2 regions of the Margalitia sp. FSL K6-0131 genome follow, and region 1 is predicted to be linked to the other one. Evidence: a T-box and tRNA genes for the amino acid it is inferred to sense, from the RefSeq annotation. Region 1 holds a T-box; the other holds one or more tRNA genes.

Region 1 (15,927 bases):
GTTGCCTCGACATACCCAATGTGCTTTTAAAAAGGCAGTTCATGAAACTTCAAGTAATAATCAGCTAATTGTTAATTTTGCTCTAAATTATGGAGGCAGATATGAAATATTATCCGCAGTCAAATCTTTAATTAGAGATATAAAAGACTCTAAAGTAGAAATAGAAGAAATAAATGATGATCTAATCAATAATTATCTCTATACCAAAGAGCTTCCAGACCCGGATATTATCATCCGGACAGGTGGAGAAAAAAGGCTAAGTAATTTTTTGCTATGGCAGTCTTCAAAATCGGAATTTTGGTTTAGCGATTTATATTTTCCGGACTTTACTAAAGAAATGCTATTAAGAGCGATTAACGATGTAAATCAAAGAAAATTGGAAGTTAAAAGCTGAATAAGGGAATATTTAAAGAAGAGATAGGTCAATAATAAACTGTGTTTCTAATATTGTGTTAGCTTAAGAAAGGGTGATGTAAATGGTGAAGACAGATAAATTATCCTCCTAAAATCATAAATTAATTTTAGGAGGATAATAAAAATGAAATTTCATCCAATTGATAGAGAAAACTGGGATAGAAAGATCTATTTTGAACATTATTTACATCAAAAGTGCAACTATAGCATCTCAACAAATATAGATATCACAATGTTATTAGAGCAGCTGCGAAATAAAGGGTTAAAACTATATCCTGCCTTTATTTATATGGTAAGCAAAACAGTCAATTCTTACAAAGAATTTCGAACTTGTTTTAACGAAGATGGTGTTTTGGGTTATTGGGATCAAATGGTTCCTAGTTATACCATTTTCCATCAGGATAACAAAACATTCTCAAGCATTTGGACTGACTTCAACGACGAATTTCCTACTTTTTATAATAATTATCAAATAGATTTGGAATGTTATGGTGATTTAAAAGGACTTGATACAAAGGAGAATATCTCAGAGAATACATTCCATATTTCAAGTATTCCTTGGATAAGTTTTACGGGATTCAATTTAAATGTTCATCATGATAATGATTATTTACTTCCCATTATCACGGGAGGAAAATACTTCTATCAGAAAGACAAAATATGGTTACCAGTTTCTCTGCAATTGCATCATGCTGTTTGTGATGGATACCATGCTGGTTTATTTTTTATGGAGCTGCAGCAATTATCCTATCAAAGCAAAGAATGGCTTTCTTAAGCTAACAAAGACCCATGAAGATAGGTTATTCCTAATTGTAGGAATAACCTTAAATTGTAAAATACTACAAGGTAACGTTCATTGACTATAATAGTTTAATATAACTTATTAAAAATGGAGGTGCAATCAGTGGTAAATAAGTATAAAATTGCTTCAAATTTATTCTTTACTCTTTCGGTATTATTGATTGTCATTATGTTATTAAAAAGTTATATTGAATATCAGAATTTTGTTAAACATCCTGAATGGTCAGCACCTTTTTCGACTCATTTATTAGTATTGGTTGTTACTTACTTATTCCCCATCATTATTGCATTAATATTAGCGTATATTTTTAAATATAAGGTAAATAAAAAGTAATTGATAATGTATTGAGAGTGCGCTATTTAAAAAAATTAAACTCTGTTTCTCTGACTACTTGTTAACTACCTTTCTAAAATGCTCTCCATACGCCTCTGATTCCTAAACTTCTCATAAAAATATTGAAATAAATACATGACTACCGATTTTATTAAAAAGAGAATGGATAATCTAAATTTCGAAAGTCTCACTAAGGAGACATATCCAATTTTTTTTAAACAAGGAATCATAAGATAGGTAAAAAAAGCATCGATGAGTAAATTTGTTTTGAAATATAAAGCAAATTTTCCATAAGTATATTTTAAAATCCAAATGGAACCGACTAAAAATGGACCAAATATTAATGGGAATTCCCCAACTATATTAGGTTTAATTCCAATTGGAAACCACCACCATTTTTTCTTTTGGGCTATCATTCCTTCTACAATGAGATAAAAGCACATAAATAATGACCCAGGAAGAAATCTTTTAAACGTTTTTGACCCAATAAATGGGACTGACAGCCAAGGTATGATCGTCATTAAAAAAATATACTTATAAGTGTTTTTCATCTTTTTACATCCCTTTATTCCGATTAGATAGTTTTATTTTTCCTATTTTCATACAAGTTATGTGAGAATGTTTTTTCTCAATCATTTCTTGCCCTAAGCCTTCGTAAATATATACAAGGCAAAGGAGGAGATATGAAATTGGCAAAAAAGTTGATATCCGAATGGGAGGAGCATTTTTTTTGGTTAGAGGTTTTGCAGGATCATGCTTTTTTTGTGAGAGATCATCTATCTGTAAGTGAAGTTGAATATGTTCAAACGGCACAACAGTATATTCAACTATTTGGAAATTTGCTTGGAATGTTAGAAAATATTCCTAAAACACGTAACACTGCGGATGAATTAATGATTGAGTTTTCGCAGCAATCTTGGCAAGTATCTAGAGGATATTTTGAATTTGAAGGAAGGCTTCAATCACTCAGAATCGATAATAAGGTTAATTTAAATTTATCCCCAACCTATTTAAACGGAACATTGGCAGAGAATCAGGAATACTTACGCATTTTAAGCTATTTAGTCCAGGGAGTGAAGCCTGAACCACTTTCTTTAGTAAATCTTATGGATTTATGGTTAGAAGATCAATTAGGGCATGCTGTTTTATGTAGAAATTTACTCGATCCAATCGAGGTTTTCCAATCAAAGCAAATAGACGGTTTTATAAATAAATATCAAGTTTTCATTGTTCAAAATCAACACTTAAAAGGTTATTTAAGATTTAAAGAACCAGGTTTTGAACGGCAGCAGGAATTTGCACATGAGGTTGGGTTAACAACCTTGGAAATGAGTCGATATATATACAATATGGTAACAAAGTATAAAGAAAATAAGCTTTTAAATAAAACTACTTTACGATTTTTAGAACATCATTTTCCGGAAACATGTTATTTTATTAAAAAGTTAAGCTACTATGATCCAAGTATACGAGAACCTGCAAGTCAATGTTCACTAAGAAGACCGACGTATTTATCGAGCAGATGATGATACTTGAGAAAAAAGGTGAAAAACAATGCAATTAAGATGGAATATAAGTATAATAATGATGAAATCAAAATAAGTGGTAACAAAGGAGGTATATAAATGGCAAATACAATCTTGTTGCCTAATACTTCAGCTACTCATGCAAAGCCTATAATGGAAAAGGCGATTCTTTGCATGGGGCAAAACAAATAATTATCGCCATTTTTATAAAGGCTTTGCACCTTATTTGCTACAAAATAAATAAGGGGCTGGCTAAATTGAAATATGTAAAGGCAAGCACGGTTTTACCGGAGAAGCTTATTATGGAAATTCAAAAATATGTGCAGGGAGAAACCATATATATCCCAACAACGGATTCTACCCGAAAAAAATGGGGGACTAAATCCGGCGGGAGAAAATTCATCGATAAGCGGAATGATGAGATTAAAGATGCATTTTGTAATGGAATGTCTGTTCAAGATTTGGCAGATGAATATTTTCTCTCTGTTGAAACCATTAAAAAAATCATTTATTCAAAGCGCTGATATCTTCAGTGCTTTTTTAAGAGATAAGAAAGTATAAGTTTTTTGTGACAAATATTATTTAACAAGTATAGACCATGTCTAGCTCCAGCGCCTATCGGCTAGCGGATTTCTCCGTCTCCTCCCTACGATAAGTCAACATCAGGTGAAAATGGCAGTTCAATTTTCAATAGCTCGTGAACTACCTCACTGTGTTTCCTTTATCTCAGTCGAAGACTACGAAATCCGTACGCCGATGATCAAGGCGCTTGCGCTTTTCTTATGTGTATTTTTTTTATAATCGTTTTCTACCTATTAATAATCCTCCTCATCATTTAAATTAGAAAGCAGTAGATAGGGAGGAATTAAAATGGAAGCATTTATTCGTGTTGATCAGTTCCAATTCATTAAAGTTCAAACGCAAATTCTTATAAATGGGCATGCAAGCGTTAATGACAGAAATGTATTAAACGCATTAAAATCATTAGCTAGTGACAAAGTGTTTAACCTGTTTACCAATTTAGATGATGAACAAAAACGATTATTAGAACCAATTAAAGAAATAGAGGACACAGCACAAGGTGATGATTTTATAAGAAAAATAAAGCCCTATGTTATTCCTTTTAAAAAGATAACAGAACAATCATTGAAAAAACTATTCCCTAAAGCAAAAAAATTAAAACTTCCGTCTTTAGTTGACATTGACTTACAAGAATTGAGTTATTTGGGGTGGGATGATAAGGGGACAAATAAAAAATATTTGATTGTTCCTCAACAAAATAAACTTATTGGCTTTTCTGGGACATTTACTCCTATAACCAAAAAAGGTGTTTGTATGCTTTGCAATCATCACTCGGAGGTCGGATTATTCATGTCGGAGAAAAAAGGCAAGATCCAAGGAACGTTTGTGAGAAGAGGGAACTATATTTGTCAAGATAGTTTGAAATGCAATGAGAACTTAATTTCTCTTTCGAAATTGGAGGATTTTATTAAGCTTCTAAATGGCAAAGAATCTTAATATAAGTAAGGGATTCCTGTTAATCGGGAATCCTTTTTTTGTTTTATAAAAAAATTCTTGTTTATTGTCGAAAGAAAATAGGTAAAAAGACGTAAAATAATGAAATAACATGAAAGATAATGAATTATTTCATTGACAATGTTGAACTATACTGAATAAGATGGAATTAATGAAATTCTGAAAGGATGTTTTTACATGTTGGCTGAGGAACGCAGACATAAGATACTGGACATCATTGAAAAGGAAGGTCGTGTCATTGCAAAAGATCTAGCCGATATGTTTGAGATATCCATAGATTCAATTCGAAGAGATCTAACGATAATGGAAGAACAGGGTTTGCTTCAAAAAACATATGGGGGAGCGATTCTAAATAATCCAACCCCTAAGGTACGTACATTGCCACAACCTGAATCCACAAGATATGGATTGGGGGCTGCGCATCAAAATGCGATATCTAAGTTTGCTGCCTCTTTCATCCATGTACATGATACTGTATTTATTGGTGGTGCCGGCATTCAATTTGGAATGTTAAAGTATTTACCATCTGATTTTCCATATACCGTTATTACAAATTCCATAAAAATTGCAGAAGTAATAAGAAAACGAGAAAATATCACTTCCTACTTAATTGGGGGAAAATTAAGAGCTGAATCTGCAGGAAGTATGATTGATACGCTCGCTATCGAAATGGTTCGAAAATTTACCTTAGACATAAGTTTTTTAACTGGAGGAGGTATTGATTCACTCGGCATTAGTACTGCAACTCCAGAAGGAGCAGCATTTACTCATGCTGTTTCCCAAGTTTCACGGAAAAATATTTGTTTAGCTCCACATGAAAAGATTGGGCATCGTATGTTTGTCATGTCTGTTCCAATTGAAGAAATTGATTTAATGATTACGGATCAAGGTGCACCGGAGCTACCTATTCAGGAAATAAAAAGAAAACATGTTAAAGTTGTATTCGCAGAAGAGAAGGAAACGGAGTGTGTAAATGATGAAATGGCTTAAAGTAGAACAAACACCGCAATTACAAGGAAGCGTAAAAATACCAGGGTCCAAGAATAGTTCTTTAGCCTTGCTTGCTGCAGCTTGCCTTGCCGATGATACTGTTATATTGAAAGGAATTCCAAATATATCAGATTATCGTGTAATTTGTGAGATTGTCAAAGAAATGGGAGTTGAAATAGAAAGAGATACTGATGACGCAGTGCATATCAACTCCAATAAAATTTTCCATACAACGATTGATCCTAAGAAATCATCCTCCTTTAGAACCGCATATTATTTTATCGGTGCATTACTGTCCAAGTTTGGAAAAGTGTCACTTGGTTATCCAGGAGGAGACAATTTTGTTAGCCGTCCCATTGATCAGCATATAAAGGCTTTAGAAAAAATGGGAGCGAAATTCACATTTCATGAAGATTATTACGAAGTGGAAGCGGAAGAATTAACAGGTGCAACCATTTATTTTGACACCATAACATCTGGTGCAACCATCAACAGCATGCTTGCAGCAGCCCGTGCAAAAGGGACCACTATTTTAATGAATGCAGCCCGTGATCCCGAGGTAGTGGATACTGCTATGCTTCTCAATAAAATGGGGGCAAATATTAGCGGTGCTGGAACGGATACGATTAAGATTACTGGGGTTTCACAATTGAATGGTTGTACACATACGGTTATACCAGATCGATTAATTGCTGGCGCGTTTTTAATTTCTGCTGGAATGACTGGTGGTACGGTTACGGTCCAAGACATTGTACCGGAGCACTTAAGGACTTTTATATCTAAATTACAAGAGATTGGACTAGAATTTATGGTAGAAGGAAATACCATTACTTCCTACTCGACTGGAAAAATTAGAGCAACAAGAGTTCGGACAGGTATGTATCCGGGATTTCCAACAGATGTGCAGCAGCCTTTGACTGCCCTTCTTACGCAAGCGGATGGGAAAAGTATCATCAGTGAAAAGGTCTATCCTAATCGTTTCAATCACGTCCAACAATTAATAAGAATGGGAGCGGATATTAAAGTTCGTTCAGGTGTTGCCTTTATAAAGGGAAAAACACATTTAAAAAGCTCCGTCGTTCACGCATCCGATATTCGTGCAGGGATATGTTTAATACTCGCAGGTTTGGCAGCAGAAGGTCAAACAGCGATTACTGGGGTACAGCATATTGAACGCGGGTATGAAAATGTGGTAGAAGCCTTTCAATCACTAGGGGCAAGAATTACTTTACAGGATTCTAACCTTTCACATAATGACATCGAGAAAGTTGGAGGTGTTTATCATTCCCTATAAATGGCTGGAATGGGCACAAAGAATCCAGGCAATTTCTCAAGCAGGTCTAACCTTTTCGAACAATGAATATGATAAAGAACGGTATGAAGAATTGAGAAGTATTAGTTCTGAAATTGTGGAAGAATATACGGATCATGAAATGAAGACCATTAAGGAATTATTTACAGATGAAACTGGTTATCCAACACCAAAAGTGGATGTCCGCGGGGTATTGTTCCATGATAATAAAATACTGCTGGTAAGGGAAAAAAATGATGATAAATGGTCTTTACCAGGTGGATTTTGTGAGGTAGGGTTATCTGCAAAAGAAAATGTTGTGAAAGAAATAAAAGAAGAAGCTGGCTTTAATGTTAAACCGACAAAATTACTTGCATTGTTTGATATGAGAAAACATGGGCACTCTCCACAGGCATTTCATTATTATAAAATTTTTATTCAATGTGAAATTATTGATGGTCAAGCGAAAACCGGTATTGAGACTAACGATATTGGCTTTTTCAGTGAGAAAAATTTGCCACAGCTTTCAGTGAAAAGAAATACAATGTCTCAAATTAAAATGATGTTTGAGTTTTTAAGAAATCCAAATAAGGAAACAATCTTGGATTAATTTCATTGCCGCTTCTTTAATGCCTATAAGGAAGGATTGATCTAGATTGAGCGAACCTAAACATTTTGTGTCAGCTGGTGCAGTTGTTATAGACGATGAAGGAAAGTTATTGCTTATTCGCGGACCAAGAAGAGGCTGGGAACAACCTGGTGGACAAGTTGAATTAGGTGAATCTATCGAAGAAGCGGTCAAAAGGGAAGTAAAGGAAGAAACAGGGATAGATATTGAAGTTACAAAATTTTGCGGCATCTATCAAAATTTGCAAGCTAATGTTTGCTCAACGTGTTGGTTAGGCAAAGCTATTGGTGGAGAATTACAAACGTCCAGTGAAAGTTTAGAGGTAGGCTTTTACACCATTGAAGAGGCTTTAAAGATGGTAACATGGCCAACTTTTAAAGACAGAATACTAAAAAGTTTAAATGAAGGTGAACATCCGTTTTTTGTGGCATTTTGAAAGGGAAAGTGGGAAGGGCATGGATAAAATATTAAACTATTACAATCAATTCGATGAGTGGGGAAGATTGGATAGAGAGCCCATCGAATTTCTTGTAAATTGGCATTTTATTGAAAAATATTTACCTCCTATTGGAAGTGTTCTTGATAATGGTGCCGGACCAGGAAAATATTCTATGAAATTAGCTAAAAAAGGCTATAAAGTAACCCTTACAGATTTAACTCCTAAACTAGTTCAAATTGCTGAAGTTAAGGCGGAAGAGCTTGGTTTAACCGAACGATTCGATGGCTTTTTTACCGCTGATGCTCGTGACCTTTCAATTTTTTACGATCTCCATCTTCTCGGTATCTCTTCCCATTTATTATACATTGGAAGAAAGAAATAATTTACGATTTAGTTAATGAATAAAATTCAAATATTTTTTTGAGGAGAAAAAATGATATTAGTCAGCTCTTGTTTAGCAGGATTAAATGTTAGATACAATGGGACAAATTGTTTGGATAATAAAATTCAAAAATTAATAGATGAGAAACTGGCATTAACCGTATGCCCAGAACTTCTAGGTGGTTTTTCTATTCCAAGAGAACCCGCAGAAATTGTCGGCGGTAATGGAGAAGATGTTTTAGATGGTAAAGCTAAAGTGGTTGAAAAATCAGGTAAAGATGTAACAGAATTGTATGTAAAAGGTGCATATGAAACTTTAAAAAAGGCACAAGAGGTTAAAGCAAGTGTTGTCGTTCTTAAGGAGTATAGTCCTTCTTGTGGAAGCTCAATGATTTATAATGGAGAATTTAAAGGTAAGAAAATAGCTGGTAATGGAGTGACATCTGCCTTGCTTAAAAGGAACGGAATTAACGTTGTTTCAGAGGAGAGACTGGATGATTTTCTATAAAATAAATATAAAAGTACAGGGACGGTTCATTTGTTTTAATGATGCAAAAGAACCGTCCCTTTGCATAAAAATGAAACAAGGCTAATGACTGTGTGCATAAAATTATTTAGAGTAGCACCAAGGGGGAATTTATTTGTTTCGGTTTTTTCTAATTGCAGGATTAGTTTGTATTTTTGTTTCAGGTATTTATATAGGGGCTTGGACGGATGGAGACAGACAACGAGCAAATTTTTATTCAGAAACTCCCAAAAATAGAAAGCAAAGAGTGAATATTGGTCTTTTATTTGGATTAATTGGAGTAATATCTTTGTTGATTGCAGGAATCATTTATTTTAACTAGAATAATACACTTAAAACAAGGGGGATATGTTATGAAACTGAATTTTAAAGAAGCTATCGAAATATTAGAGCGTACACCGCAAACATTAGAGTGTTTTTTGTCCGGTTTGTCTGAAGGATGGTTGAAATGTAATGAAGGTAAAGATACTTGGAATGTCAGGGAAGTAGTGGAACATTTAATAGAAGCGGAGAAAAATAATTGGATTCCAAGATTGGAATGGATTCTTCAAGTAGGTGAAAATCAAGTATTCCCTCCTTTTGATCGTTTTTCGCATTTAAATGAAAAAAAGGAGCAAGCATTAGACCAAATTTTAATGGAATTTAAATCAATTAGAACACAAAATTTATCAACACTTAAAACTATCATTAATCCTGAAATGCACTTCGATTTGACAGGTGTACATCCCGAATTCGGTCAGGTGAAATTAAGTGAATTATTATCCACATGGGTGGTTCATGATTTAACACATATTGCCCAAATTGTCCGTATAATGGCTGAAAGATACAGAGAAGACGTTGGACCATGGAATGCTTATTTGGGGATTTTAAATAGGAAATGATTCCATTTATATTTTGGAGGTAACGATTTTGAGCATGATCTGTAACCAGAAACTTCACATTTTTGAATTTTATTGTTGAAAAGGATAAATGAATTTGTTATCATCATTTCCAATAACTAGAGAGCGACGAAGAGATAAGTAAATAAGAAGGAACATTACAGAGACCCTCGGTTGGTGAAAAGAGGGATGGAAATTCTTATTGAAAAAAGCCTCTGAGCTTCGTACGGAACTAAGTACATACTTAGGGATGCTGCGACGGTTTCCCCCGTTATAGGGATAGGGTATCGCATTTAATGCCGTACCTGATGAGGCTTATTGAGCAATCAATAAGCAAACTGAGGTGGTACCGCGAAGTCAAACTCTCGCCCTCAAGATTGAAAATCTTGGAGGTGAGAGTTTTTTTTGTTCTTCTAAAATCATTTAAAATGAGGTGAAAAAAATGCATTGGGCATTTCAAATTGCAGAAAAACTAATAGAAAAGTATCCAGCAAAGAATGTTTTTATCTGTGCATCCGGTATCAGTCCTTCAGGTTCTGTTCATATTGGCAATTTTAGAGAAATCGTAACGACGTTTTTCGTTGTTAAAGCACTAGAAAGCTTAGGCAAAAAAACAAGGTTCATTTTTTCCTGGGATGATTTTGACAGACTGAGAAAGGTACCACAAAATGTTGCTTCAACGTACGAATCATACATTGGCATGCCTTATTCAGAAGTTCCAAGTCCTTCAGGTAAAGGTTCCTATGCTCAATATTTTGAAAAACAGTTAGAAGATTCGTTACAAGCTTTTGGAATTGAACCTCAGTTTATCTATCAGAGTATAGAATATCGCTCTGGAAGATATTTATCCCATATACAAACCGCGATGAAAAAGAGAAGAGAGATTTATGACATCCTTATGCGATTTAAAACGGAGGAACCAGCAATAGAAGAAAGAGAAGATTTTTATCCGTTAAGTTTATATTGTCAAAGTTGTAATAAAGATACTACTACCATTACTTCATTTGATGAAAACTCAGGTAATTTGGAATACCGGTGTATCTGTGGAAACAAAGATATGCAAACATTGATGCACTCAAACAATCTAAAGCTTAATTGGAAAGTAGATTGGGCAATGCGTTGGATGGCAGAGGATGTAATTTTTGAACCTGGCGGCAGGGATCATTCATCTGCAACTGGCAGTTATAATGTTTCTAAAGTGATGGCGAAGGAAATTTTTCAATATGAAGCACCGGAATATATTGCATATGAGTTTATCGGATTAAAAGGTATTAAAGAGAAAATGTCCAGTTCTTCCGGAAACGTTATTACACCAAATGAATTATTAAAGGTATATATTCCTGAACTTATCCTATTTATGTTTGCAAAGTACAAACCAAGTTCTGCTTTCAATATTGGATTAGATGAAGATGTACTGCGAAATTATTCCGAGTTTGAACGGTATAGAACTTCTTATGAACGAGGCACATTAACAGATGAGGATATTAAGATTTCATTAGAATTAGCGGGAGTGAAAGGGATAAATAGACAACCGAATTTCAACCAAGTGGCAGGTATCTTCCCACTTATTGATTTTAAAATGAATGCATTACAAACATTTTTAAGACAAAATGGCGATGATTTTACCATAAAAGAGATAAAGCCAATAAGCGATAGAGTTTCCTATTGGATTAAGCATTGGAATCAACAGCGCTTAGTAAAAATAAATCAAGAGAGAAATACCACGTACTACAAAACTTTATCGCAGAAGCAAAATGAAAAAATTGACCAGCTGGCAAAGCTTCTTTCAACGGAACAAACTTTGACAGGAGACGCTTTACTGAGCAGAATTTATGCCTTATGTCATCATGAAAATAAAAAGAAAATGCGAGAATGCCAAAAGAAATTATTTGAAGATGTATATCAGTTATTAATCAACGAGGACAATGGACCTCGCTTTCCAATCCTTTTTAGTGCGATAGGAAGAGAAAAGGTGATTGAATTACTTACATTTAGTAAGTAGTGAAAGCCTCAGCTTTAAGTGGAGGCATTTTTTTACTTACGAATGAAACATATATAATGTTATTGCGTATATTTTTTATGAGATTATTTCTAATTGGGAATAGAAAGTGCTGTTCTATCTATAAGTCATTGTAATAAAAGTATATTTATTCTAAATCCTAAGGGGAGTTGAAATAATGACGATAGTATTAGAGTTATTGAGAATTATTTTTATAATGTTCCTTTTTGTTGGTGCTATTGTTTCGATGATCCATAATTTGTACTCAAAAATTGGAGTGAATTCTGACTATTATTTATGGATGGAGTTTATTGCAACTTTCCTCCTGTTTTTTGTTCTTTATAGAAATAAATTGCAATTTAGTGGTTGGTATAAAGGTAGAGGGAAAGAAAAACTTCCAAAGAATATAGCAAAATGGCTAGTTATTTGCGCTATATTATTATGGATATTACCACTTTTCCTTAGCCTCTTCTTAAAATAACCAGTATGGTCGGGATATATAATAGATCTGAATGCTAGTGCTTATATTTGAGATAGGCATTAGGAATTTTGTGTTACAATTCAGTTTATATAAAAAAAGAAGGTTGGGACTTTTTTTAAAGTCCCACCTTTTTTAATGGACGCCTACCGCGTCATATGCATTTGAGACGGCTTGCACTTCTGGAGATGGTTGGCCATTCTTATCAGGATAGAGATCTCGTGCTGCTTGAGTAACGGCTTGGCGCATTTGGCTAAAGTCGGAAGAGGAAGTTAAGTATAGGGTTAAAGCACGATAGAAAATTTTCTCTGCTTTTGATTTTCCAATTCCGTTTACGGTTACACCGTAGTGAGTGCCTCCTGCAGTAATTAAATAGGCTGCTTTATTATTAATACTACTGTTGATATGGACTCCGCCATTGTCGGCTGTCCCCAAATAGCGTTGATCATAGTGATCAGGATAATAGCCAGATTCTGTATATCCACCAATGTATATAGAAGCTGGATCACTCAATGAACGTAAACCATCCCCTGCTTTATCCGGTGTATAGATATCTTCTCCCATTAGCCATAATCCATCATCCGTTTTATTCTCAATAAAAGATCCCATAATATCTGCCATGGATTCATTAAGGGCTCCTGATTCGCCTTCATACTCTAAATCAGCGGTATTGGATATTACACCGTGGGTCATTTCATGACCAATAACATCTAACCCACCCGATAAAGATATCATATTTTTACCGTCTCCATCTCCGTAGAGCATTTGTTTTCCATTCCATGCGGCATTATTCCATTTATCCCCTATGTGAACAGTTGAGATAATTTTCATTCCCTTATCATCCAAAGAGTTTCTTTTAAAAGTTTTTTGATAGTAATCAAAAACTTTATCTGCATTTATATGTGCTGATACTGCTGCGGGATCATAGAAGAATGTAGATGGGCTTGATACTTCACTTCCCGTGTAGCCAAATAATGCTGAGAAGATGATAAAAATATTAGTATCTAAGTGATTGGCCGTAAATGTGTTAATTCCATTACCGCGTGTTCCATCAAATAAATAACTCTTTCCATCAGTGCCATTATTTATCGCAGGAAAAGCTTGCATCTTGCCAAAAACATCCATTCCGCGTCCTTGAATTGGTGTCCCATCGGTTTGAAGTCCCGCCTCTTGGATAGCATTAAAACTATGAATAATATCTCCGTTGGTGGCATCAATAAAGTAATGCCAATATCCAGGAGCAGGAGTCGAAGTGGATGCTTTTACTTGATATGCAAGATAGCTCTTACCTTTATATGGGTAAATGATTAGCTGCGAATCGATGTCGCCATCGTAGTTTTTAACCTCTCCTATTTGTTTTTCAATGTCTTGTTTGGCAACATCAACAGCTTTTTCATTAGAGATGGAGGCAGTTGTAGACATTACGCTGCGTGCTGTTAAAGTAGGTGTTACTTTACCAAAGTATGCAAACACATTATTGTCCTTATCCAGTGCAATAGTTTGATCGGATCCGTAAATTGGGATGCCATTAAATTGTTGAACTGTACGCACATGATAAGTTTGAGTTTCTTTGTCAAATTGTTCATGAGTAATTTTATACTGATCCTTTATATCTCCGGACGATTTAAATAATTTACTTTTTGATTGTAGAAATGCATATACAGCTTCTTGTTTGCTAAGACCTTTTGGGGCTTCCCATGTTCCAATAATAGAGGAAGGGGTTTTTAATTGTTGGTTATACTTTATTGTTTCCGCCGCAAATGAATGTTGAATTGGCAGTGCCATTCCTCCGAAAGTAATAGATGCTGCTGCCAATACTGCCGGGATTACCTTTTTGATATTTTTCTTATCTTTCTTCAAACTAGTCACCTCTCCATAAATTTTTGAATTTCAACACCATTATTCGGAATTTTCAATTTAGCGTCAATAGTTTGCGTATTGGGTTATTTTTTTCGGTATTTTTACGGATTTTAAGTATCTTTGATAAAAAATAAACTAAAAATGGACAAATTTTCATATAAAATAACCCAATTTACAACATTCTGAAAATTAGTTACGATGAGCACAAATATGAATTGGTAAAGGAGAGTGGGAATGACACGGATTAATAAATGGGGGATTTTTTTCTGCTTATGCTGTAATTGCTTTTTCTTAGGAACTAAATTAGTAGGAAAAACAGAGGCGAGTTTTTCCAGTCAAGTTTTTCTTGGCAAAATATCCATGACTTCTGCACTTGTTTTTCCAGCAACTATTATTGATTTAAAAGAGAGGGCATTCACTATTGCAAATAGTATTGATCAATACTTTAAAACGATGAAACAACCATCAAATAAACTTGGATTTTCCGAGGTTGAAGATAGGTTAGACAGAGCAATTAGGATCAAACAATATATCAATTCATTTTTCGTGATAAATAACGAGTTGGCCGGTTATTATCAACGGGTTCATAATGATTCAGACCTTAAATATGTAGTGGATGGATATAGAAATGTGAACGATCTTATTAACGAGAAAAGAATAACAGAGCGTTCTCAACAAATCGATGAAATGATTGAATTTTATATAGAGAAGTTAAAACTGTTGGACCAAGAAGAAAAAAACAAAAATTCACAAGAGAAGGTGAGGGCGGAGCATGATGAAAAATATGAAAAAGATATTTCGAATCTCAGGTAGAGTTATAAGCGGGATTGTTTTAGTTCTAATGTGCTGTTTGGTGATCCTAGTTCTCTCCTCTAGAGCTTCAGGGGGTGAACCTACCATTTTTGGCTATCAAGTCAAGGTTGTATTATCTGGTTCAATGGAGCCTACATTTAAAACCGGCTCGATAATCGCTATTAAATTGGGGGATTCAAAAAGTTCATATCATAAGAAAGATGTCATCACATTTAAAGATGGAGAAAAGTTAATCACCCATAGAATTATCAAGGTAAAAGAAGTGAATGGACAACCACTGTACAAAACAAAGGGAGATAATAATGACGCTCCAGACATGAATATGGTAATGCCTAAAAATGTCGTAGGAAAATATACTAATTTTACCATTCCCTATATGGGATATGTCATTAACTATGCTACTTCTAAGATAGGTGCGGCACTCCTGCTTATTATACCTGGGATTATGTTAGTACTTTCATCCGTTTGGTCCATCTTGAGAACAATGAAAGAAGTAGAAGTGAAAAATGCTTAAAAATTAGGTATTACTCTTATTTATCAAATCTACAGTGATAATTAAGAGATAAATAGATTTAACCATAATAGAGGAGGAATAAATATGAGTTTAACCAAAAAAGTAACAAAGGGATTTATTACAGCGGCATTGGGATTTTCATTAATAGGAGGAGGTACATATGCATACTTTAGTGACACGGAAGCAACTAATAACACATTTGCTGCTGGTACATTAGATTTATCCGTTAATCCTTCAACCGTTGTGAATGTGAATAATATTAAACCCGGTGACGAAATTAAACGTGAATTTCAATTAACTAATAATGGATCACTTGCCATTTCAAAGGTGTTATTAAACACGGATTACAAAGTAGACGATGCAAAATTAAATGGTAAGGAAAATACAGAAGATATGGCTAAGCATATTAAAGTAACGATCCTCTATAACCAAAATAATGCCAGTACACCAGTTATCGAAACAACATTATACGATTTAAAAAATCAAACCCCAGATCTTACACAAATAGACACTCTTTCT
Region 2 (15,927 bases), 2.0 Mb from region 1:
AAAAACGTCGTACAAAAGCAACCATTGCAAAAGAGAAAGGATTAGAACCGCTGGCGGAATGGATGATGACCTTTCCGACAACCGGTAATGTAGAAGAGAAAGCTGCACAATTTATTTCGGAAGAGAAGGAAGTACATACAGCAGAAGAAGCTATAATTGGCGCGAAGGATATTATTGCAGAATGGGTGTCGGATGAGGCTTCCCATCGGGAGTGGATTCGACGTGATACATATAAAACCGGAATCATTTCCTCCTCTGTGAAAAAAGCAGAAAATGATGAGAAAAAGGTTTTTGAAATGTACTATGAATACGAAGAACCGATTAGGAAAATTGTTCCCCACCGAATTTTAGCCTTAAATCGCGGTGAAAAAGAAGATATATTGCGTGTATCCATACAGCCAGAAATAGAAAGAATTATCGATCAGCTTTCTAAAAAGGTAATAAAAACGTCTCATTCTATTACTGCTATTTATGTTCAACAAGCAGTTGAAGATGCTTATAAACGATTGATCCAGCCGGCAATCGAAAGGGAAATTCGTAATGAGCTAACGGAAAAGGGTGAAGATCAAGCGATCCATATCTTTTCCGAAAATTTACGAAACCTTTTATTACAGCCACCATTAAAAGGGAAAATGGTATTGGGGGTAGACCCCGCTTATCGAACCGGCTGCAAATTGGCAGTAGTAAATGAAACAGGAAAAGTATTGTACATAGGTGTCATTTACCCACATCCACCAAAAGCAAAGCCAGAAGAAGCGAAAGAAAAAATTATCAAGATCTTAGAAGAGTACCATATTGAAATCATTGCGATCGGTAATGGAACTGCTTCTCAGGAAACAGAGCAATTTGTAGCAGGAATTCTGAAAGAGGTAAAAAACGATATATCTTATATTATTGTTAATGAAGCGGGTGCAAGCGTTTATTCTGCATCTGATCTAGCGCGGGAGGAGTTTCCGGACTTGCAGGTCGAGGAAAGAAGTGCGGTATCTATTGCAAGAAGACTTCAAGATCCTCTAGCGGAATTAGTAAAAATTGATCCAAAATCCGTAGGGGTCGGCCAATATCAACATGATGTTTCGCAAAAGAAATTAAATGATTCTTTAACATTTGTGGTGGAAACCGCTGTAAACCAAGTTGGGGTGAATGTAAATACAGCTTCACCTTCACTTCTACAATATGTAGCTGGTTTAAGTAAAACTGTAGCTGGAAACATTGTTAAAGTTCGGAATGAGAGTGGTCGGTTCGTTAATCGAAGGCAATTAAAGGACATTCCTCGTTTAGGAGCAAAAACGTATGAGCAATGTATCGGGTTTCTGAGGGTAACAGATGGGGACGAGCCGCTTGATAAAACCTCTATTCACCCTGAAAGATATGAAGAAGTAAAAGCATTGTTGAAAAAGTTGAATTTTACCACTGCAGATATTGGTTCTGAAAAATTAAAGGCTGCAATTGAAGCTCTGTCTATTCAAGAGATTTCGAATGAATTAGGAATAGGAGAGCTTACCTTACGAGATATTATAGATGCATTAAATAAACCGGGACGTGACCCGAGGGATGAATTACCTAAACCACTATTGAAGAAAGATATTTTAAAACTAGAAGACTTAAAGCCTGGAATGGAAATGCAAGGTACAGTAAGAAATGTTGTTGACTTTGGAGCATTTGTGGATGTAGGAGTAAAAGAAGATGGACTAGTCCACATTTCAAAATTAAGCAATCAATTTGTCAAACATCCGCTTGATGTTGTATCTGTTGGGGATATTGTTACTGTGTGGGTTGAAAACGTTGATACTCAAAAAGGAAGATTATCCCTTACAATGCTGAAAAAATAAGTAAGACTGCAATAGGTCTGTTACTTTGGAGAACATTGTGTGAAAAAAAACGACCGAAACGCGTACATGTTTGGTCGTTTTTTGAATTTAGCGGACAGAGGTTCCGTTATCTGCGAGAAAATGGGTTGTTTCCTTCGATTTGCGGACACAAGTTCCGTTATTTAGCAAAATATCAGTAATTTCAATGTGTTTTTTCGCGAATAACGGAACCTCTGTCCGCTTAGTCATGAAATTGAGGTCATTTTATCAAAATAACGGATTCTCTGTCCTCTAATATTATATAGATAGATCGGTAAGACCATGAAATATCAATTGGATTTTTCATTGTTCTGGTTTGTGTAAAAAAACCAGCATTGATTTAATAGTTTAATTTGATATCGATTTTTTTCATTAAACGCCCTTCGCATTTGATTCTGAAACCAGATTGGCATATCGAAACCTCCTTGATTGATAAGTAGGTTAATACCTAGTATATGTTATAATGGGTTGTCATGTTCATTTTGAGTTGTTTAAAAAGGGGAGTTTAAGATTGGACAATCTAAAGCTTCAAAAACTTGTTGAGGATATTTCAATCACTTTTTTTGGAAAGCCATTTAAACATTATGCGTTATTCAATCCGAGATTGCGAACAACTGGTGGACGCTATTTATTGAAGAGCCATAATATTGAGCTTAATTATAAGTATTTTGAGGAGCATGGAATGACGGAACTCATTGCAATCATTAAGCATGAATTATGTCATTATCATCTTCATATAGAAGGAAGAGGCTATCAGCATAAGGATTATGATTTTAAGGCATTGTTAAAACAAGTTGGAGGTTCGAGATTTTGTACGCCTCTTAAAAATGTAAAAACAAAAAGAGTGACTGTTCTTCATTTGTATGAATGTACGAACTGTAAAACCCTGTATAAAAGAAAGAGAAAAGTGGATACGACTCGTTATGTATGTGGAAAATGCGGAGGAAAGCTAAATAAAGCAAAATAATAGTGTCGTAAAAAAGTTTTTTTGAAATTGGGTTGACACATGGCCTGTTCCTCATTATAATTTTAAGAGTCGAGATTGAAATAATATTCCGCAGTAGCTCAGTGGTAGAGCTATCGGCTGTTAACCGATCGGTCGTAGGTTCGAATCCTACCTGCGGAGCCAATATGGGGAAGTACTCAAGTGGCTGAAGAGGCGCCCCTGCTAAGGGTGTAGGTCGCGTAAGCGGCGCGAGGGTTCAAATCCCTCCTTCTCCGCCATAATTCATTAGTTGTTATGGCCCGTTGGTCAAGCGGTTAAGACACCGCCCTTTCACGGCGGTAACACGGGTTCGAATCCCGTACGGGTCATTAGAAATTCATAATATTGGTCTGGTAGTTCAGCTGGTTAGAATGCCTGCCTGTCACGCAGGAGGTCGCGGGTTCGAGTCCCGTCCAGACCGCCATTTTTAATGGGGTTTGAAATTTGTTTTAGTATATGCTATGATGAATTTCCTTTCTTTTAAAATCAATATTGGGCTATAGCCAAGTGGTAAGGCAACGGACTTTGACTCCGTCATTCGCTGGTTCGAATCCAGCTAGCCCAGCCATTTTTTTATTTTTGAAAACTTTAACGAGCCATTAGCTCAGTCGGTAGAGCATCTGACTTTTAATCAGAGGGTCGAAGGTTCGAGTCCTTCATGGCTCACCATTTTAACGTGGATTTTCTTTCTGTAACGCGGGTGTGGCGGAATTGGCAGACGCACCAGACTTAGGATCTGGCGCCGCAAGGCGTGGGGGTTCGACTCCCTTCACCCGCACCAAAATTTACTATTGAAATTTATCTAGCTGTTTGTTATAATGTTTTTTGTCACTTTTAATAAATGCGGTCGTGGCGGAATGGCAGACGCGCTAGGTTGAGGGCCTAGTGGGGGCAACCCCGTGGAGGTTCAAGTCCTCTCGGCCGCACCAAAGTTTTTTGCACAGCAAATTAACTTTCTATAAATAATTTCACTATAATGCGCCCATAGCTCAATTGGATAGAGCGTTTGACTACGGATCAAAAGGTTAGGGGTTCGACTCCTCTTGGGCGCGCCATAAAAAAACTATTCAAGCGAGTATATTATTGTTTTGTATACTTACTTCAATCGGGAAGTAGCTCAGCTTGGTAGAGCACATGGTTTGGGACCATGGGGTCGCAGGTTCGAATCCTGTCTTCCCGACCATTATGAAATTTAAATATGCGGGTGTAGTTTAGTGGTAAAACTACAGCCTTCCAAGCTGTTGTCGTGGGTTCGATTCCCATCACCCGCTCCAAAAAAAGATTTTAAAAAGTTGTTGACATCTTCTTCTGGAGATGATAAACTATAAAAGTTGCTTCACAAGAAGCGGCAAATAATTGATCTTTGAAAACTGAACAGAACGAAACGTCAATGTTTTAAATAATGAGCTATATCAAACACTTTTTTGGAGAGTTTGATCCTGGCTCAGGACGAACGCTGGCGGCGTGCCTAATACATGCAAGTCGAGCGGACTTTTAAAAGCTTGCTTTTAAAAGTTAGCGGCGGACGGGTGAGTAACACGTGGGTAACCTGCCTGTAAGACTGGGATAACTCCGGGAAACCGGGGCTAATACCGGATAACTTCTTTCCTCGCATGAGGAAAGATTGAAAGATGGCTTCGGCTATCACTTACAGATGGACCCGCGGCGCATTAGCTAGTTGGTGAGGTAACGGCTCACCAAGGCGACGATGCGTAGCCGACCTGAGAGGGTGATCGGCCACACTGGGACTGAGACACGGCCCAGACTCCTACGGGAGGCAGCAGTAGGGAATCTTCCGCAATGGACGAAAGTCTGACGGAGCAACGCCGCGTGAGTGATGAAGGTTTTCGGATCGTAAAACTCTGTTGTTAGGGAAGAACAAGTATCGTTCGAATAGGGCGGTACCTTGACGGTACCTAACCAGAAAGCCACGGCTAACTACGTGCCAGCAGCCGCGGTAATACGTAGGTGGCAAGCGTTGTCCGGAATTATTGGGCGTAAAGCGCGCGCAGGCGGTTTCTTAAGTCTGATGTGAAAGCCCACGGCTCAACCGTGGAGGGTCATTGGAAACTGGGAGACTTGAGTGCAGAAGAGGAGAGTGGAATTCCACGTGTAGCGGTGAAATGCGTAGAGATGTGGAGGAACACCAGTGGCGAAGGCGACTCTCTGGTCTGTAACTGACGCTGAGGCGCGAAAGCGTGGGGAGCGAACAGGATTAGATACCCTGGTAGTCCACGCCGTAAACGATGAGTGCTAAGTGTTAGAGGGTTTCCGCCCTTTAGTGCTGCAGCTAACGCATTAAGCACTCCGCCTGGGGAGTACGGCCGCAAGGCTGAAACTCAAAGGAATTGACGGGGGCCCGCACAAGCGGTGGAGCATGTGGTTTAATTCGAAGCAACGCGAAGAACCTTACCAGGTCTTGACATCCTCTGACAACCCTAGAGATAGGGCGTTCCCCTTCGGGGGACAGAGTGACAGGTGGTGCATGGTTGTCGTCAGCTCGTGTCGTGAGATGTTGGGTTAAGTCCCGCAACGAGCGCAACCCTTGACCTTAGTTGCCAGCATTCAGTTGGGCACTCTAAGGTGACTGCCGGTGACAAACCGGAGGAAGGTGGGGATGACGTCAAATCATCATGCCCCTTATGACCTGGGCTACACACGTGCTACAATGGATGGTACAAAGGGCTGCGAGACCGCGAGGTTAAGCCAATCCCATAAAACCATTCTCAGTTCGGATTGCAGGCTGCAACTCGCCTGCATGAAGCCGGAATCGCTAGTAATCGCGGATCAGCATGCCGCGGTGAATACGTTCCCGGGCCTTGTACACACCGCCCGTCACACCACGAGAGTTTGTAACACCCGAAGTCGGTGAGGTAACCTTTTGGAGCCAGCCGCCGAAGGTGGGACAGATGATTGGGGTGAAGTCGTAACAAGGTAGCCGTATCGGAAGGTGCGGCTGGATCACCTCCTTTCTAAGGATAATGGAAAACCACTTACGTGGTTACAAGAAGACGTTTATAAGTTCTGTTCAGTTTTGAAAGGTCAATCCTTTCAAATATATTGTTATAAATTAGAAACTATTAAGAAACTTTTTCTAATTCTAACAAAGTTTTTTGCTCCTGCGGCAAAGCATATTCGAGGATGATTAGGTTCACCTCGGAGCAAGTCAGCATGTAGCAAATTCTCTGACGTTTAATCATGATGTGATTGAAGTCAGTAGCCTTGTTCCTTGAAAACTAGATACTGATAGAAGAAACCAAGTAAAACCGAGAATCGCCACTTTATGGATTTCATCCAATTTAAAGTAGTAATAACCTTATAGGTTAAGTTAGTAAGGGCGCACGGTGGATGCCTTGGCACTAGGAGCCGATGAAGGACGGGACTAACACCGATATGCTTCGGGGAGCTGTAAGCAAGCTTTGATCCGGAGATTTCCGAATGGGGGAACCCACTGCTCGTAATGGAGCAGTATCTTTACCTGAATACATAGGGTAATGAAGGCAGACCCGGGGAACTGAAACATCTAAGTACCCGGAGGAAGAGAAAGCAAACGCGATTTCCTGAGTAGCGGCGAGCGAAACGGAAGAAGCCCAAACCAAGAGGCTTGCCTCTTGGGGTTGTAGGACACTCTATACGGAGTTACAAAGGAACGGAGTAGATGAAGAGGTCTGGAAAGGCCCGTCAAAGAAGGTAACAACCCTGTAGTTGAAACTTCGTTCCCTCCAGAGTGGATCCTGAGTACGGCGGGACACGTGAAATCCCGTCGGAAGCAGGGAGGACCATCTCCCAAGGCTAAATACTCCCTAGTGACCGATAGTGAACCAGTACCGTGAGGGAAAGGTGAAAAGCACCCCGGGAGGGGAGTGAAAGAGAACCTGAAACCGTGTGCCTACAAGTAGTTAGAGCCCGTTAATGGGTGATAGCGTGCCTTTTGTAGAATGAACCGGCGAGTTACGATTTCATGCAAGGTTAAGCTGATGAAGCGGAGCCGCAGCGAAAGCGAGTCTGAATAGGGCGAATAAGTATGAGGTCGTAGACCCGAAACCAGGTGATCTACCCATGTCCAGGGTGAAGGTAAGGTAACACTTACTGGAGGCCCGAACCCACGCACGTTGAAAAGTGCGGGGATGAGGTGTGGGTAGCGGAGAAATTCCAATCGAACTTGGAGATAGCTGGTTCTCTCCGAAATAGCTTTAGGGCTAGCCTCAAGATGAAGAGTATTGGAGGTAGAGCACTGTTTGGACTAGGGGCCCTCATCGGGTTACCGAATTCAGACAAACTCCGAATGCCAAATACTTATGCTTGGGAGTCAGACTGCGAGTGATAAGATCCGTAGTCAAAAGGGAAACAGCCCAGACCACCAGCTAAGGTCCCAAAGTATACGTTAAGTGGAAAAGGATGTGGAGTTGCTTAGACAACCAGGATGTTGGCTTAGAAGCAGCCACCATTTAAAGAGTGCGTAATAGCTCACTGGTCGAGTGACTCTGCGCCGAAAATGTACCGGGGCTAAACGTATCACCGAAGCTGTGGATGGACACCTGACAGGTGTCCGTGGTAGGAGAGCGTTCTAAGGGCGGTGAAGCTAGACCGGAAGGACTAGTGGAGCGCTTAGAAGTGAGAATGCCGGTATGAGTAGCGAAAGAAGGGTGAGAATCCCTTCCACCGAATGCCTAAGGTTTCCTGAGGAAGGCTCGTCCGCTCAGGGTTAGTCGGGACCTAAGCCGAGGCCGAAAGGCGTAGGCGATGGACAACAGGTTGATATTCCTGTACCACCTCTTCACCGTTTGAACGATGGGGGGACGCAGGAGGATAGGGTAAGCGCACTGCTGGTTATGTGCGTCTAAGCAGTTAGGCTGGTTACGAGGCAAATCCCGTAACCGTGAAGGCGGAGCTGTGATAGCGAGGGAAATATAGTACCGAAGTTCCTGATTCCACACTGCCAAGAAAATCCTCTAGTGAGGTGAAAGGTGCCCGTACCGCAAACCGACACAGGTAGGCGAGGAGAGAATCCTAAGGTGAGCGAGAGAACTCTCGTTAAGGAACTCGGCAAAATGACCCCGTAACTTCGGGAGAAGGGGTGCTCTGGTAGGGTGCAAGCCCGAGAGAGCCGCAGTGAATAGGCCCAGGCGACTGTTTAGCAAAAACACAGGTCTCTGCGAAGCCGCAAGGCGAAGTATAGGGGCTGACGCCTGCCCGGTGCTGGAAGGTTAAGAGGAGGGGTTAGCGTAAGCGAAGCTCTGAATTGAAGCCCCAGTAAACGGCGGCCGTAACTATAACGGTCCTAAGGTAGCGAAATTCCTTGTCAGGTAAGTTCTGACCCGCACGAAAGGCGTAACGATCTGGGCACTGTCTCAACGAGAGACTCGGTGAAATTATAGTACCTGTGAAGATGCAGGTTACCCGCGACAGGACGGAAAGACCCCGTGGAGCTTTACTGCAGCCTGATATTGAATTTTGGTACAGCTTGTACAGGATAGGTAGGAGCCTTTGAAGCCGGAGCGCCAGCTTCGGTGGAGGCGTCGGTGGGATACTACCCTGGCTGTATTGAAATTCTAACCCGCACCCCTGATCGGGGTGGGAGACAGTGTCAGGCAGGCAGTTTGACTGGGGCGGTCGCCTCCTAAAGAGTAACGGAGGCGCCCAAAGGTTCCCTCAGAATGGTTGGAAATCATTCGTAGAGTGTAAAGGCACAAGGGAGCTTGACTGCGAGACCTACAAGTCGAGCAGGGACGAAAGTCGGGCTTAGTGATCCGGTGGTTCCGCATGGAAGGGCCATCGCTCAACGGATAAAAGCTACCCCGGGGATAACAGGCTTATCTCCCCCAAGAGTCCACATCGACGGGGAGGTTTGGCACCTCGATGTCGGCTCATCGCATCCTGGGGCTGTAGTCGGTCCCAAGGGTTGGGCTGTTCGCCCATTAAAGCGGTACGCGAGCTGGGTTCAGAACGTCGTGAGACAGTTCGGTCCCTATCCGTCGTGGGCGTAGGAAATTTGAGAGGAGCTGTCCTTAGTACGAGAGGACCGGGATGGACGCACCGCTGGTGTACCAGTTGTCTTGCCAAAGGCATCGCTGGGTAGCTATGTGCGGAAGGGATAAGTGCTGAAAGCATCTAAGCATGAAGCCCCCCTCAAGATGAGATTTCCCATAGCGCAAGCTAGTAAGATCCCTGAAAGATGATCAGGTTGATAGGTTCGAGGTGGAAGTGTGGCGACACATGGAGCTGACGAATACTAATCGATCGAGGACTTAACCAAAATAGAGCGATTCTCTTTACTTCTTCTTCTACAGTATTTAGTTTTGAGGGAACAAACCTCACAACAAAAAAAGTTATTTTGCCTTTGGCAAAAAACTAAGGTCTGGTAATTATGGCGAGAAGGTCACACCCGTTCTCATCCCGAACACGGAAGTTAAGCTTCTCAGCGCCGATGGTAGTTGGGGGCTCTCCCCCTGCAAGAGTAGGACGTTGCCAGGCTTTTGCTTTTATAGTATTTATATTACCGTCGCGGGGTGGAGCAGTCCGGTAGCTCGTCGGGCTCATAACCCGAAGGTCGCAGGTTCAAATCCTGCCCCCGCAATCATATGTGAAAAACGAAACTTTAAGTTTCGTTTTTTTCTTTATAAAAAGATTTTATGGCAATGGAGGAATAAACTTATGCTTCATATAAGGGATGCCGCTGTAACAGATTTAGCAGCAATGCTAGAAATTTACAATGAAGCAATACGAAATCTTTCTGCAACGTTTGACCTAGTTGAACAAACAATAGAACAACGGATGGTTTGGTATAAGGAGCATAGCGGAAAATACCCGTTCATTGTTGCTGAAATGGATGGGAAAGTTGTAGGCTATAGTTGTTTAAGTAAATTTAGGGATAAAGAAGCGTACTCCCAAACAACAGAACTATCCATATACCTTTCATCTGATTGCAGAGGAAAAGGTGTCGGAAGCGTGTTAATGCAAGAAATTCTGATTCGGGCCGCAAAAGATGGATATCATACTATCATTAGCGGGATTACTGGCGGTAATGAGGCAAGTGTAAAGCTCCATGAAAAGTTTGGATTTGAATTTGTGGGCTGTTTTAAAGAAGTGGGATATAAATTTAATGAATGGCAGGATGTTCATTTTTATCAACTTATTCTTTAAGATATGTGTACGACTGTTGGGACCCCAGCAGTTTTTCTTTTGAATTATGGTTAAAAGTTAAAAAGACTTGTACGCTTTGCTCATTTATTGGTATTGAGGTAAACTAGCAGTATAATGATTTCCTTAGGACGTATAATCCTAAGGCTTTTTAATAAGTCTTTTATTATTTTATATAAATTTTTTAGCTAAAACGCTACTTTTTAGAGGAGATCGGTATGCAGGTTTATGAATGGATTTCAAATGGACCAGAAGAAACGTTTGTATTTGCTAAGAAATTAGCATCAATGCTTCAAGAAAATGATTTGATATTATTAGAAGGTGACTTAGGGGCAGGAAAAACGACTTTTACCAAAGGAATTGCTGCTGGTTTGGGAATACGCAGAACTGTAAATAGTCCTACCTTTACCATCATAAAGGAATATCACGGCAGACTTCCTCTGTTTCATATGGATGTATATCGTATACAGGATTCCTATGAGGATCTGGGGTTTGATGAATATTTTGAAGGTGGAGGAGTGACCATAGTTGAATGGTCCAAGATGATTCAGGAGCAACTGCCGCCTGATTATTTGGAAGTCACCATCACACATCAAGGTGATCAAATAAGAAAATTGGAATTTAATCCAAAGGGACAGCGATATGAGTCTTTGTGTAAGGAGTTATTTAAATGAAGGTACTAGCAATTGATACATCGAACCAAGTACTGGGGATTGCCCTTCTAGAGGAAGGAAAGGTTATTGGTGAGTATATAACAAATTTGAAAAAAAATCATAGTATTAGAGTAATGCCGGCTATTCAACATTTGCTTCAGGATTGTGATACATTGCCGAAGGAGTTGGAGAAAATTGTTGTGGCAAAAGGACCGGGTTCCTATACGGGGGTAAGGATTGGTGTAACGATTGCGAAATCATTGGCATGGAGCTTAAAGATACCGCTTGTAGGCGTGTCTAGCTTAGCATTAATGACCGGTGTCGGTCGTTATTTCGATGGATATTTATCGCCGTTGTTTGATGCAAGAAGGGGACAGCTATACACAGGCTTGTATAGATATCATGAAAATAAACTGGAAACAGTGAAGAATGATTGCAATATATTAGCGGTTAATTGGGCGGAAGAACTAAAGAGATTAAACAAAAAAATATTATTTATTGGTCAGGATGCTGCACTTCATCAATCAGTGTTAAGAGATGTACTAGGAAACTATGCGGTATTTGCGGAAATAACAGAAAACAATCCTCGTCCTAGCGAATTAGGTCTTTTAGGGATGGATATGCCAGGTGAAGATATCCATACCTTTGTACCAAATTATATAAGGTTAGTGGAAGCTGAGGCAAAGTGGTTAGAGGCACATAAAAATGATGATGTTGGGTCAGGGGATTAACATGTCACATATTACATTTCGCAAAGCAACTCTGGATGATTTAGATGGAATTATCAAGGTGGAGTTGGAATCATTCACCCTTCCATGGTCCCGGGAAGCTTTTTACAATGAGTTCGTGAATAACCAATTTGCACATTATTTTATCTTAGAACATAATGGCAACATAATTGGCTATTGTGGGGTATGGATTGTCGTGGATGAGGCACATATCACAAATATCGCTATATCGCCGGAATATCGCGGTTTAAAATTGGGTAAAAGTTTGATGAAAAAAATGATGGAATTTGCAAGACTTCATCGTGCCCACTCTATGACCTTAGAGGTTCGGGTTACCAATCATATAGCACAATCATTATACCGAAAGCTTGGCTTCCAGGATGGAGGCATTCGAAAAGGCTATTATACGGATAATCATGAAGATGCTTTAGTAATGTGGGTGAAATTATAATGGAAAAAGATCTTATCGTACTAGGGATAGAAACAAGCTGTGATGAAACGGCAGCATCCGTTATCAAAAATGGGACGATTATTTTATCAAATGTTGTTGCTTCTCAAATTGAAAGCCACAAACGGTTTGGCGGTGTTGTGCCGGAACTGGCATCCAGGCATCATGTTGAACAAATAACAATTGTGATAGAAGAGGCATTAAAGGAAGCTGGGATTACACTAGCAGAATTAGATGCAATTGCTGTAACGGAGGGGCCAGGATTAGTTGGAGCATTATTAGTTGGGGTCAATGCTGCAAAGGCAATAGCTTTCGCTAACAATATCCCATTGGTAAGTGTTCACCATATAGCTGGTCATATTTATGCAAATAGACTAATAAAGGAAATGACTTTTCCATTATTGTCACTTGTTGTTTCGGGAGGTCATACCGAAATAGTCTATATGGAGGAGCATGGAGAGTTTAAGGTAATAGGGGAAACAAGGGACGATGCTGCTGGGGAAGCCTATGACAAAGTAGCCAGAACATTGAACTTGCCATATCCAGGTGGTCCGCATATTGACCGCCTTGCTCATGAGGGGACACCAACTATTGATTTGCCGCGTGCATGGTTGGAAGAAGACTCCTATGATTTTAGTTTTAGCGGCTTAAAATCTGCGGTTATAAACACTTTGCACAATGCCGCCCAAAAAGGGATATCGATTGATTCAAAGGATTTGGCAGCAAGCTTTCAAGATAGCGTTATTGATGTACTTGTTACAAAAACTGTACGTGCTGCAAAAGAATATAACGTAAAGCAAGTTCTATTATCAGGTGGTGTCGCCGCGAATAAGGGCCTGCGAAAAGCTTTGGAAGAGGCATTTAAGCAATTGCCATCTATAGAACTAGTAATCCCGCCATTAAACTTATGCACAGATAATGCTGCCATGATTGCTGCTGCTGGAAGTGTGTTATTTGAAAAAGGGAAAAGAAGCAGCCTTGCTTTAAATGCGAATCCGGGATTAGATATTGAGAGTTTTTAATCAACAAAAAAAGCATTCAGTGATAACTGAATGCTTTTTTTGTGAAGAGATAACGGAGAATTTTATACAAAAATCGTCCTTATTATAACTTATTCATAAGTCTGTGGATAACATATTTAATGAAAAAATCCACAAACTTATGTCAGATAAGAAATGGTTAAAAAGGGACGAACAGATGTTGTTGTGCACAGGTTGTGGATAAGTTGTTAATAACTTTAAGATGATGTGTATAAACAGTAACTATTACTCTCTGCTTTCTGTGTATAAAGTGGATAACTTTGTTGATAAATGTGTATAATGTGGAAAACTTGAAAATAACTTAAAAGATCAGGCATTGTATTGTGAATAAAATTGTGGGAAAGTGAAAAGCGAAATCGCCTTGCTTATTGGCGTACGAATTTCGTAGTCTTCGATGCAAAATATAGAGAACACGGCACAGGGATTAGTAGATTCCTTACCCTCTTGGAGATGATGTAGAAATAGCTAGACAAGGACCAAACTCGTGGAATAAAATCTGCGATACAAAACTTATAATGGTTATATAATAAAAAAATAGCTGGGGTCATTCCCCAGCTATTAAAGGAGTTCGGCAATTTCCGACCATTCTTCCATTAAATCATTAATAAAAGATTTTTTCTTCTCAATCTCCTCATGTAAATTGGCAAGACGGACATGATCTTGATAAATTTCCGGATCACTTAATAAAGCTTCTTTTTCTTGAACCTCTGACTCTAATGCTTCTACGGTTTCTTCTATCTCTTGAATCCGTCTTTTTCGCTGTCGTTCCACTTTCTTTGCTTCTTTATCCATTTGATAAGCTTGCTTGGAAGTGGTTTCAGGTATTGCCTTTGTTATTTTAGTTTGTTCTTCAAGTTTTTGAAGCTCTTCTAATTCTTGCTGTTTTTCCACATAATAATCATAATCACCAAGAAATTCCTTTGTTCCTCGTTTCGAAAGCTCTATGACCTTCGTTGTAATCCTGTTGATAAAATAGCGGTCATGGGAAACAAACAGAATGGTACCTGGATAATCAATTAATGCATTTTCTAAAACTTCCTTACTATCAATATCTAGATGGTTTGTTGGCTCATCTAAAATGAGAAAGTTCGCATTTTGAAGCATGAGCTTTGAAAGGGCAAGCCTTGCCTTTTCTCCACCGCTTAAGGTAGAAACAATTTTAGATACATCATCGCCGGAAAAGAGGAAGTTGCCTAGTACAGTCCGAATTTCCTTCTCGCTTTTTAAAGGATAGTCATCCCATAATTCTTGGAGTACCGTTTTATTGGATGATAATTCGGCTTGTTCCTGATCATAATAACCTATCATTACATTCGAACCATATTCTATCGTCCCGTTAAATAATGAAAGCATTTTAATAATTGTTTTTAAGAGGGTAGATTTTCCTATACCATTCGGGCCGACTAAAGCAATGCTGTCTCCCTTTTTGATGGAAATATCAATGTTTTCGGCAATAACTTGGTTGTTATAGCCAATAGCAGCATTACGTATATTCATAACATCATTTCCGCTTTGACGTTCAATGTCAAAGGAGAAATTAGCGGATTTCTCATCTCCATTAGGCCGGTCCATTAATGTCATTTTTTCCAGTTTTTTTCGACGGCTTTGTGCTCTTTTCGTTGTCGATGCCCTTGCAAGATTACGCTGAATAAAGTCTTGAAGCTTTGCTACTTCCTCTTGTTGCTTTTCATATAGCTTCATATCTTGCTCATACTGTTCGGCCTTTTTTACTAAATAGTCACTATAATTCCCTATATATTTTTGAATCATATGACGGGAAATTTCATACACTTGGTTAACCACTTTATCGAGAAAATATCGATCATGAGAAACAATAAGAATAGCACCTTCATATCCTTGTAAATATTGTTCTAACCAGGATAATGTATCAATGTCCAAGTGGTTAGTAGGCTCATCCAAAATTAAAATATCAGGTTTTGTGAGCAAAAGCTTAGCCAGAGCAAGTCTTGTTTTTTGTCCTCCGCTTAATGTTTTAATCAGTGTATTATAATCATAATCACCAAACCGTAAGCCGTGAAGAACGGAGCGAATATCGGCTTCGTATTGATAACCTCCGGAATCTTTGAACCGTATTTGCAGTTCATCGTACTCTTTTAGGAGTCTCTCATATTGATCGGCTTTATCATAAATAGATGGGTCTGACATTTGATGTTCGAGTGAACGAAGTTTCTTTTCCATTTCCTTTAAATCATGGAACACTGTAAGCATTTCATCCCAAATGGATAATTCTGATTCTAATCCGGTATTTTGAGCTAAATATCCAATAGACACATCTTTTGGTTTGATGATTTCACCAGTATCGTGAGACATCTGCCCAGATATGATTTTTAACAAAGTAGATTTCCCGGCACCGTTTCGTCCAACTAGAGCAATTCTATTTTTTGTTTGGATTTCTAATTTTATATTCGATAAAATAAGTTCAGCACCAAAATATTTTGATAGTTGTTGAACTTGCAATAATATCATTTTTATCACCTCAGATTATTAATGTAAGTGTAACGTATATCGGCATAGTTCGGCAATAATCCTGAATAGGATAGAATAAATGATAGGGATATAAATTTTTCCCATTTCATTGTGGCGATGACATTGACAATGAAAAGGTGTATGATGGAAAAAAGAGGTGAATGCAGGTTGTCGGATTTCACTCATTTTAATGAACAAGGACGGGCAAAAATGGTAGATGTAAGCGCTAAACCGGAAACTATTCGTACCGCAATAGCTGAATCTAGCATCGAACTTAATGCCCAGGTGTATGAACATATTAGTGAGAATAAAATCAAAAAAGGCGATGTATTGGCAGTCGCTCAAATCGCCGGGATAATGGCAGCCAAAAAAACATGGGATATTATTCCGATGTGCCACCCGATTCCTTTAAACGGTATTAATATCGAATTCACTTGGAAAAAGAATGAAGATCAATTTGTGCTTTGTATACGGACAACAGTTAAAACAAAAGGAAGCACCGGTGTGGAAATGGAAGCATTGACTGCCAGCTCTATAGCAGCGCTAACGGTGTATGATATGTGCAAAGCTGTTGATAAAGGAATGGTGATCGGTCC

Evidence for each region. A T-box is a leader RNA that pairs with one kind of tRNA and senses whether it is charged. The one in region 1 lies ahead of lysS (lysine--tRNA ligase), so its partner is inferred to be a tRNA-Lys.
Region 2: it encodes a tRNA-Lys, which carries the amino acid that the T-box ahead of lysS (lysine--tRNA ligase) is inferred to sense. The anticodon was not compared.

The regions. Positions count from the first base shown of each region.
Region 1 is NZ_JBBOZS010000001.1:3,160,711-3,176,637, reverse strand. Features, by position in the region: partial or broken gene NSQ59_RS15625 (isoprenyl transferase) at 1-394, shown strand, start outside; gene catA (type A chloramphenicol O-acetyltransferase) at 539-1,189, shown strand; gene NSQ59_RS15615 (hypothetical protein) at 1,319-1,549, shown strand; gene NSQ59_RS15610 (hypothetical protein) at 1,615-2,100, opposite strand; gene NSQ59_RS15605 (DUF2935 domain-containing protein) at 2,239-3,075, shown strand; gene NSQ59_RS15600 (CD3324 family protein) at 3,333-3,599, shown strand; gene NSQ59_RS15595 (FusB/FusC family EF-G-binding protein) at 3,946-4,593, shown strand; gene NSQ59_RS15590 (DeoR/GlpR family DNA-binding transcription regulator) at 4,789-5,601, shown strand; gene murA (UDP-N-acetylglucosamine 1-carboxyvinyltransferase) at 5,588-6,895, shown strand; gene NSQ59_RS15580 (NUDIX hydrolase) at 6,885-7,502, shown strand; gene NSQ59_RS15575 (NUDIX hydrolase) at 7,549-7,956, shown strand; gene NSQ59_RS15570 (class I SAM-dependent methyltransferase) at 7,976-8,341, shown strand; gene NSQ59_RS15565 (DUF523 domain-containing protein) at 8,393-8,848, shown strand; gene NSQ59_RS15560 (DUF5316 family protein) at 8,982-9,188, shown strand; gene NSQ59_RS15555 (DinB family protein) at 9,220-9,747, shown strand; T-box leader at 9,865-10,120, shown strand; gene lysS (lysine--tRNA ligase) at 10,187-11,746, shown strand; gene NSQ59_RS15545 (hypothetical protein) at 11,922-12,224, shown strand; gene NSQ59_RS15540 (M4 family metallopeptidase) at 12,357-14,006, opposite strand; gene NSQ59_RS15535 (hypothetical protein) at 14,316-14,894, shown strand; gene sipW (signal peptidase I SipW) at 14,866-15,408, shown strand; gene NSQ59_RS15525 (TasA family protein) at 15,493-15,927, shown strand, end outside.
Region 2 is NZ_JBBOZS010000001.1:5,170,812-5,186,738, reverse strand. Features, by position in the region: gene NSQ59_RS25400 (Tex family protein) at 1-1,832, shown strand, start outside; gene cmpA (cortex morphogenetic protein CmpA) at 2,141-2,263, opposite strand; gene NSQ59_RS25390 (SprT family protein) at 2,362-2,817, shown strand; tRNA gene NSQ59_RS25385 (tRNA-Asn) at 2,905-2,979, shown strand; tRNA gene NSQ59_RS25380 (tRNA-Ser) at 2,984-3,074, shown strand; tRNA gene NSQ59_RS25375 (tRNA-Glu) at 3,093-3,164, shown strand; tRNA gene NSQ59_RS25370 (tRNA-Asp) at 3,183-3,259, shown strand; tRNA gene NSQ59_RS25365 (tRNA-Gln) at 3,329-3,403, shown strand; tRNA gene NSQ59_RS25360 (tRNA-Lys) at 3,429-3,504, shown strand; tRNA gene NSQ59_RS25355 (tRNA-Leu) at 3,532-3,616, shown strand; tRNA gene NSQ59_RS25350 (tRNA-Leu) at 3,679-3,764, shown strand; tRNA gene NSQ59_RS25345 (tRNA-Arg) at 3,814-3,890, shown strand; tRNA gene NSQ59_RS25340 (tRNA-Pro) at 3,942-4,018, shown strand; tRNA gene NSQ59_RS25335 (tRNA-Gly) at 4,036-4,109, shown strand; rRNA gene NSQ59_RS25330 (16S ribosomal RNA) at 4,257-5,807, shown strand; rRNA gene NSQ59_RS25325 (23S ribosomal RNA) at 6,157-9,091, shown strand; rRNA gene rrf (5S ribosomal RNA) at 9,193-9,309, shown strand; tRNA gene NSQ59_RS25315 (tRNA-Met) at 9,339-9,412, shown strand; gene NSQ59_RS25310 (GNAT family N-acetyltransferase) at 9,490-9,978, shown strand; gene tsaE (tRNA (adenosine(37)-N6)-threonylcarbamoyltransferase complex ATPase subunit type 1 TsaE) at 10,194-10,649, shown strand; gene tsaB (tRNA (adenosine(37)-N6)-threonylcarbamoyltransferase complex dimerization subunit type 1 TsaB) at 10,646-11,359, shown strand; gene rimI (ribosomal protein S18-alanine N-acetyltransferase) at 11,361-11,807, shown strand; gene tsaD (tRNA (adenosine(37)-N6)-threonylcarbamoyltransferase complex transferase subunit TsaD) at 11,807-12,826, shown strand; gene NSQ59_RS25285 (ABC-F family ATP-binding cassette domain-containing protein) at 13,403-15,331, opposite strand; gene moaC (cyclic pyranopterin monophosphate synthase MoaC) at 15,500-15,927, shown strand, end outside.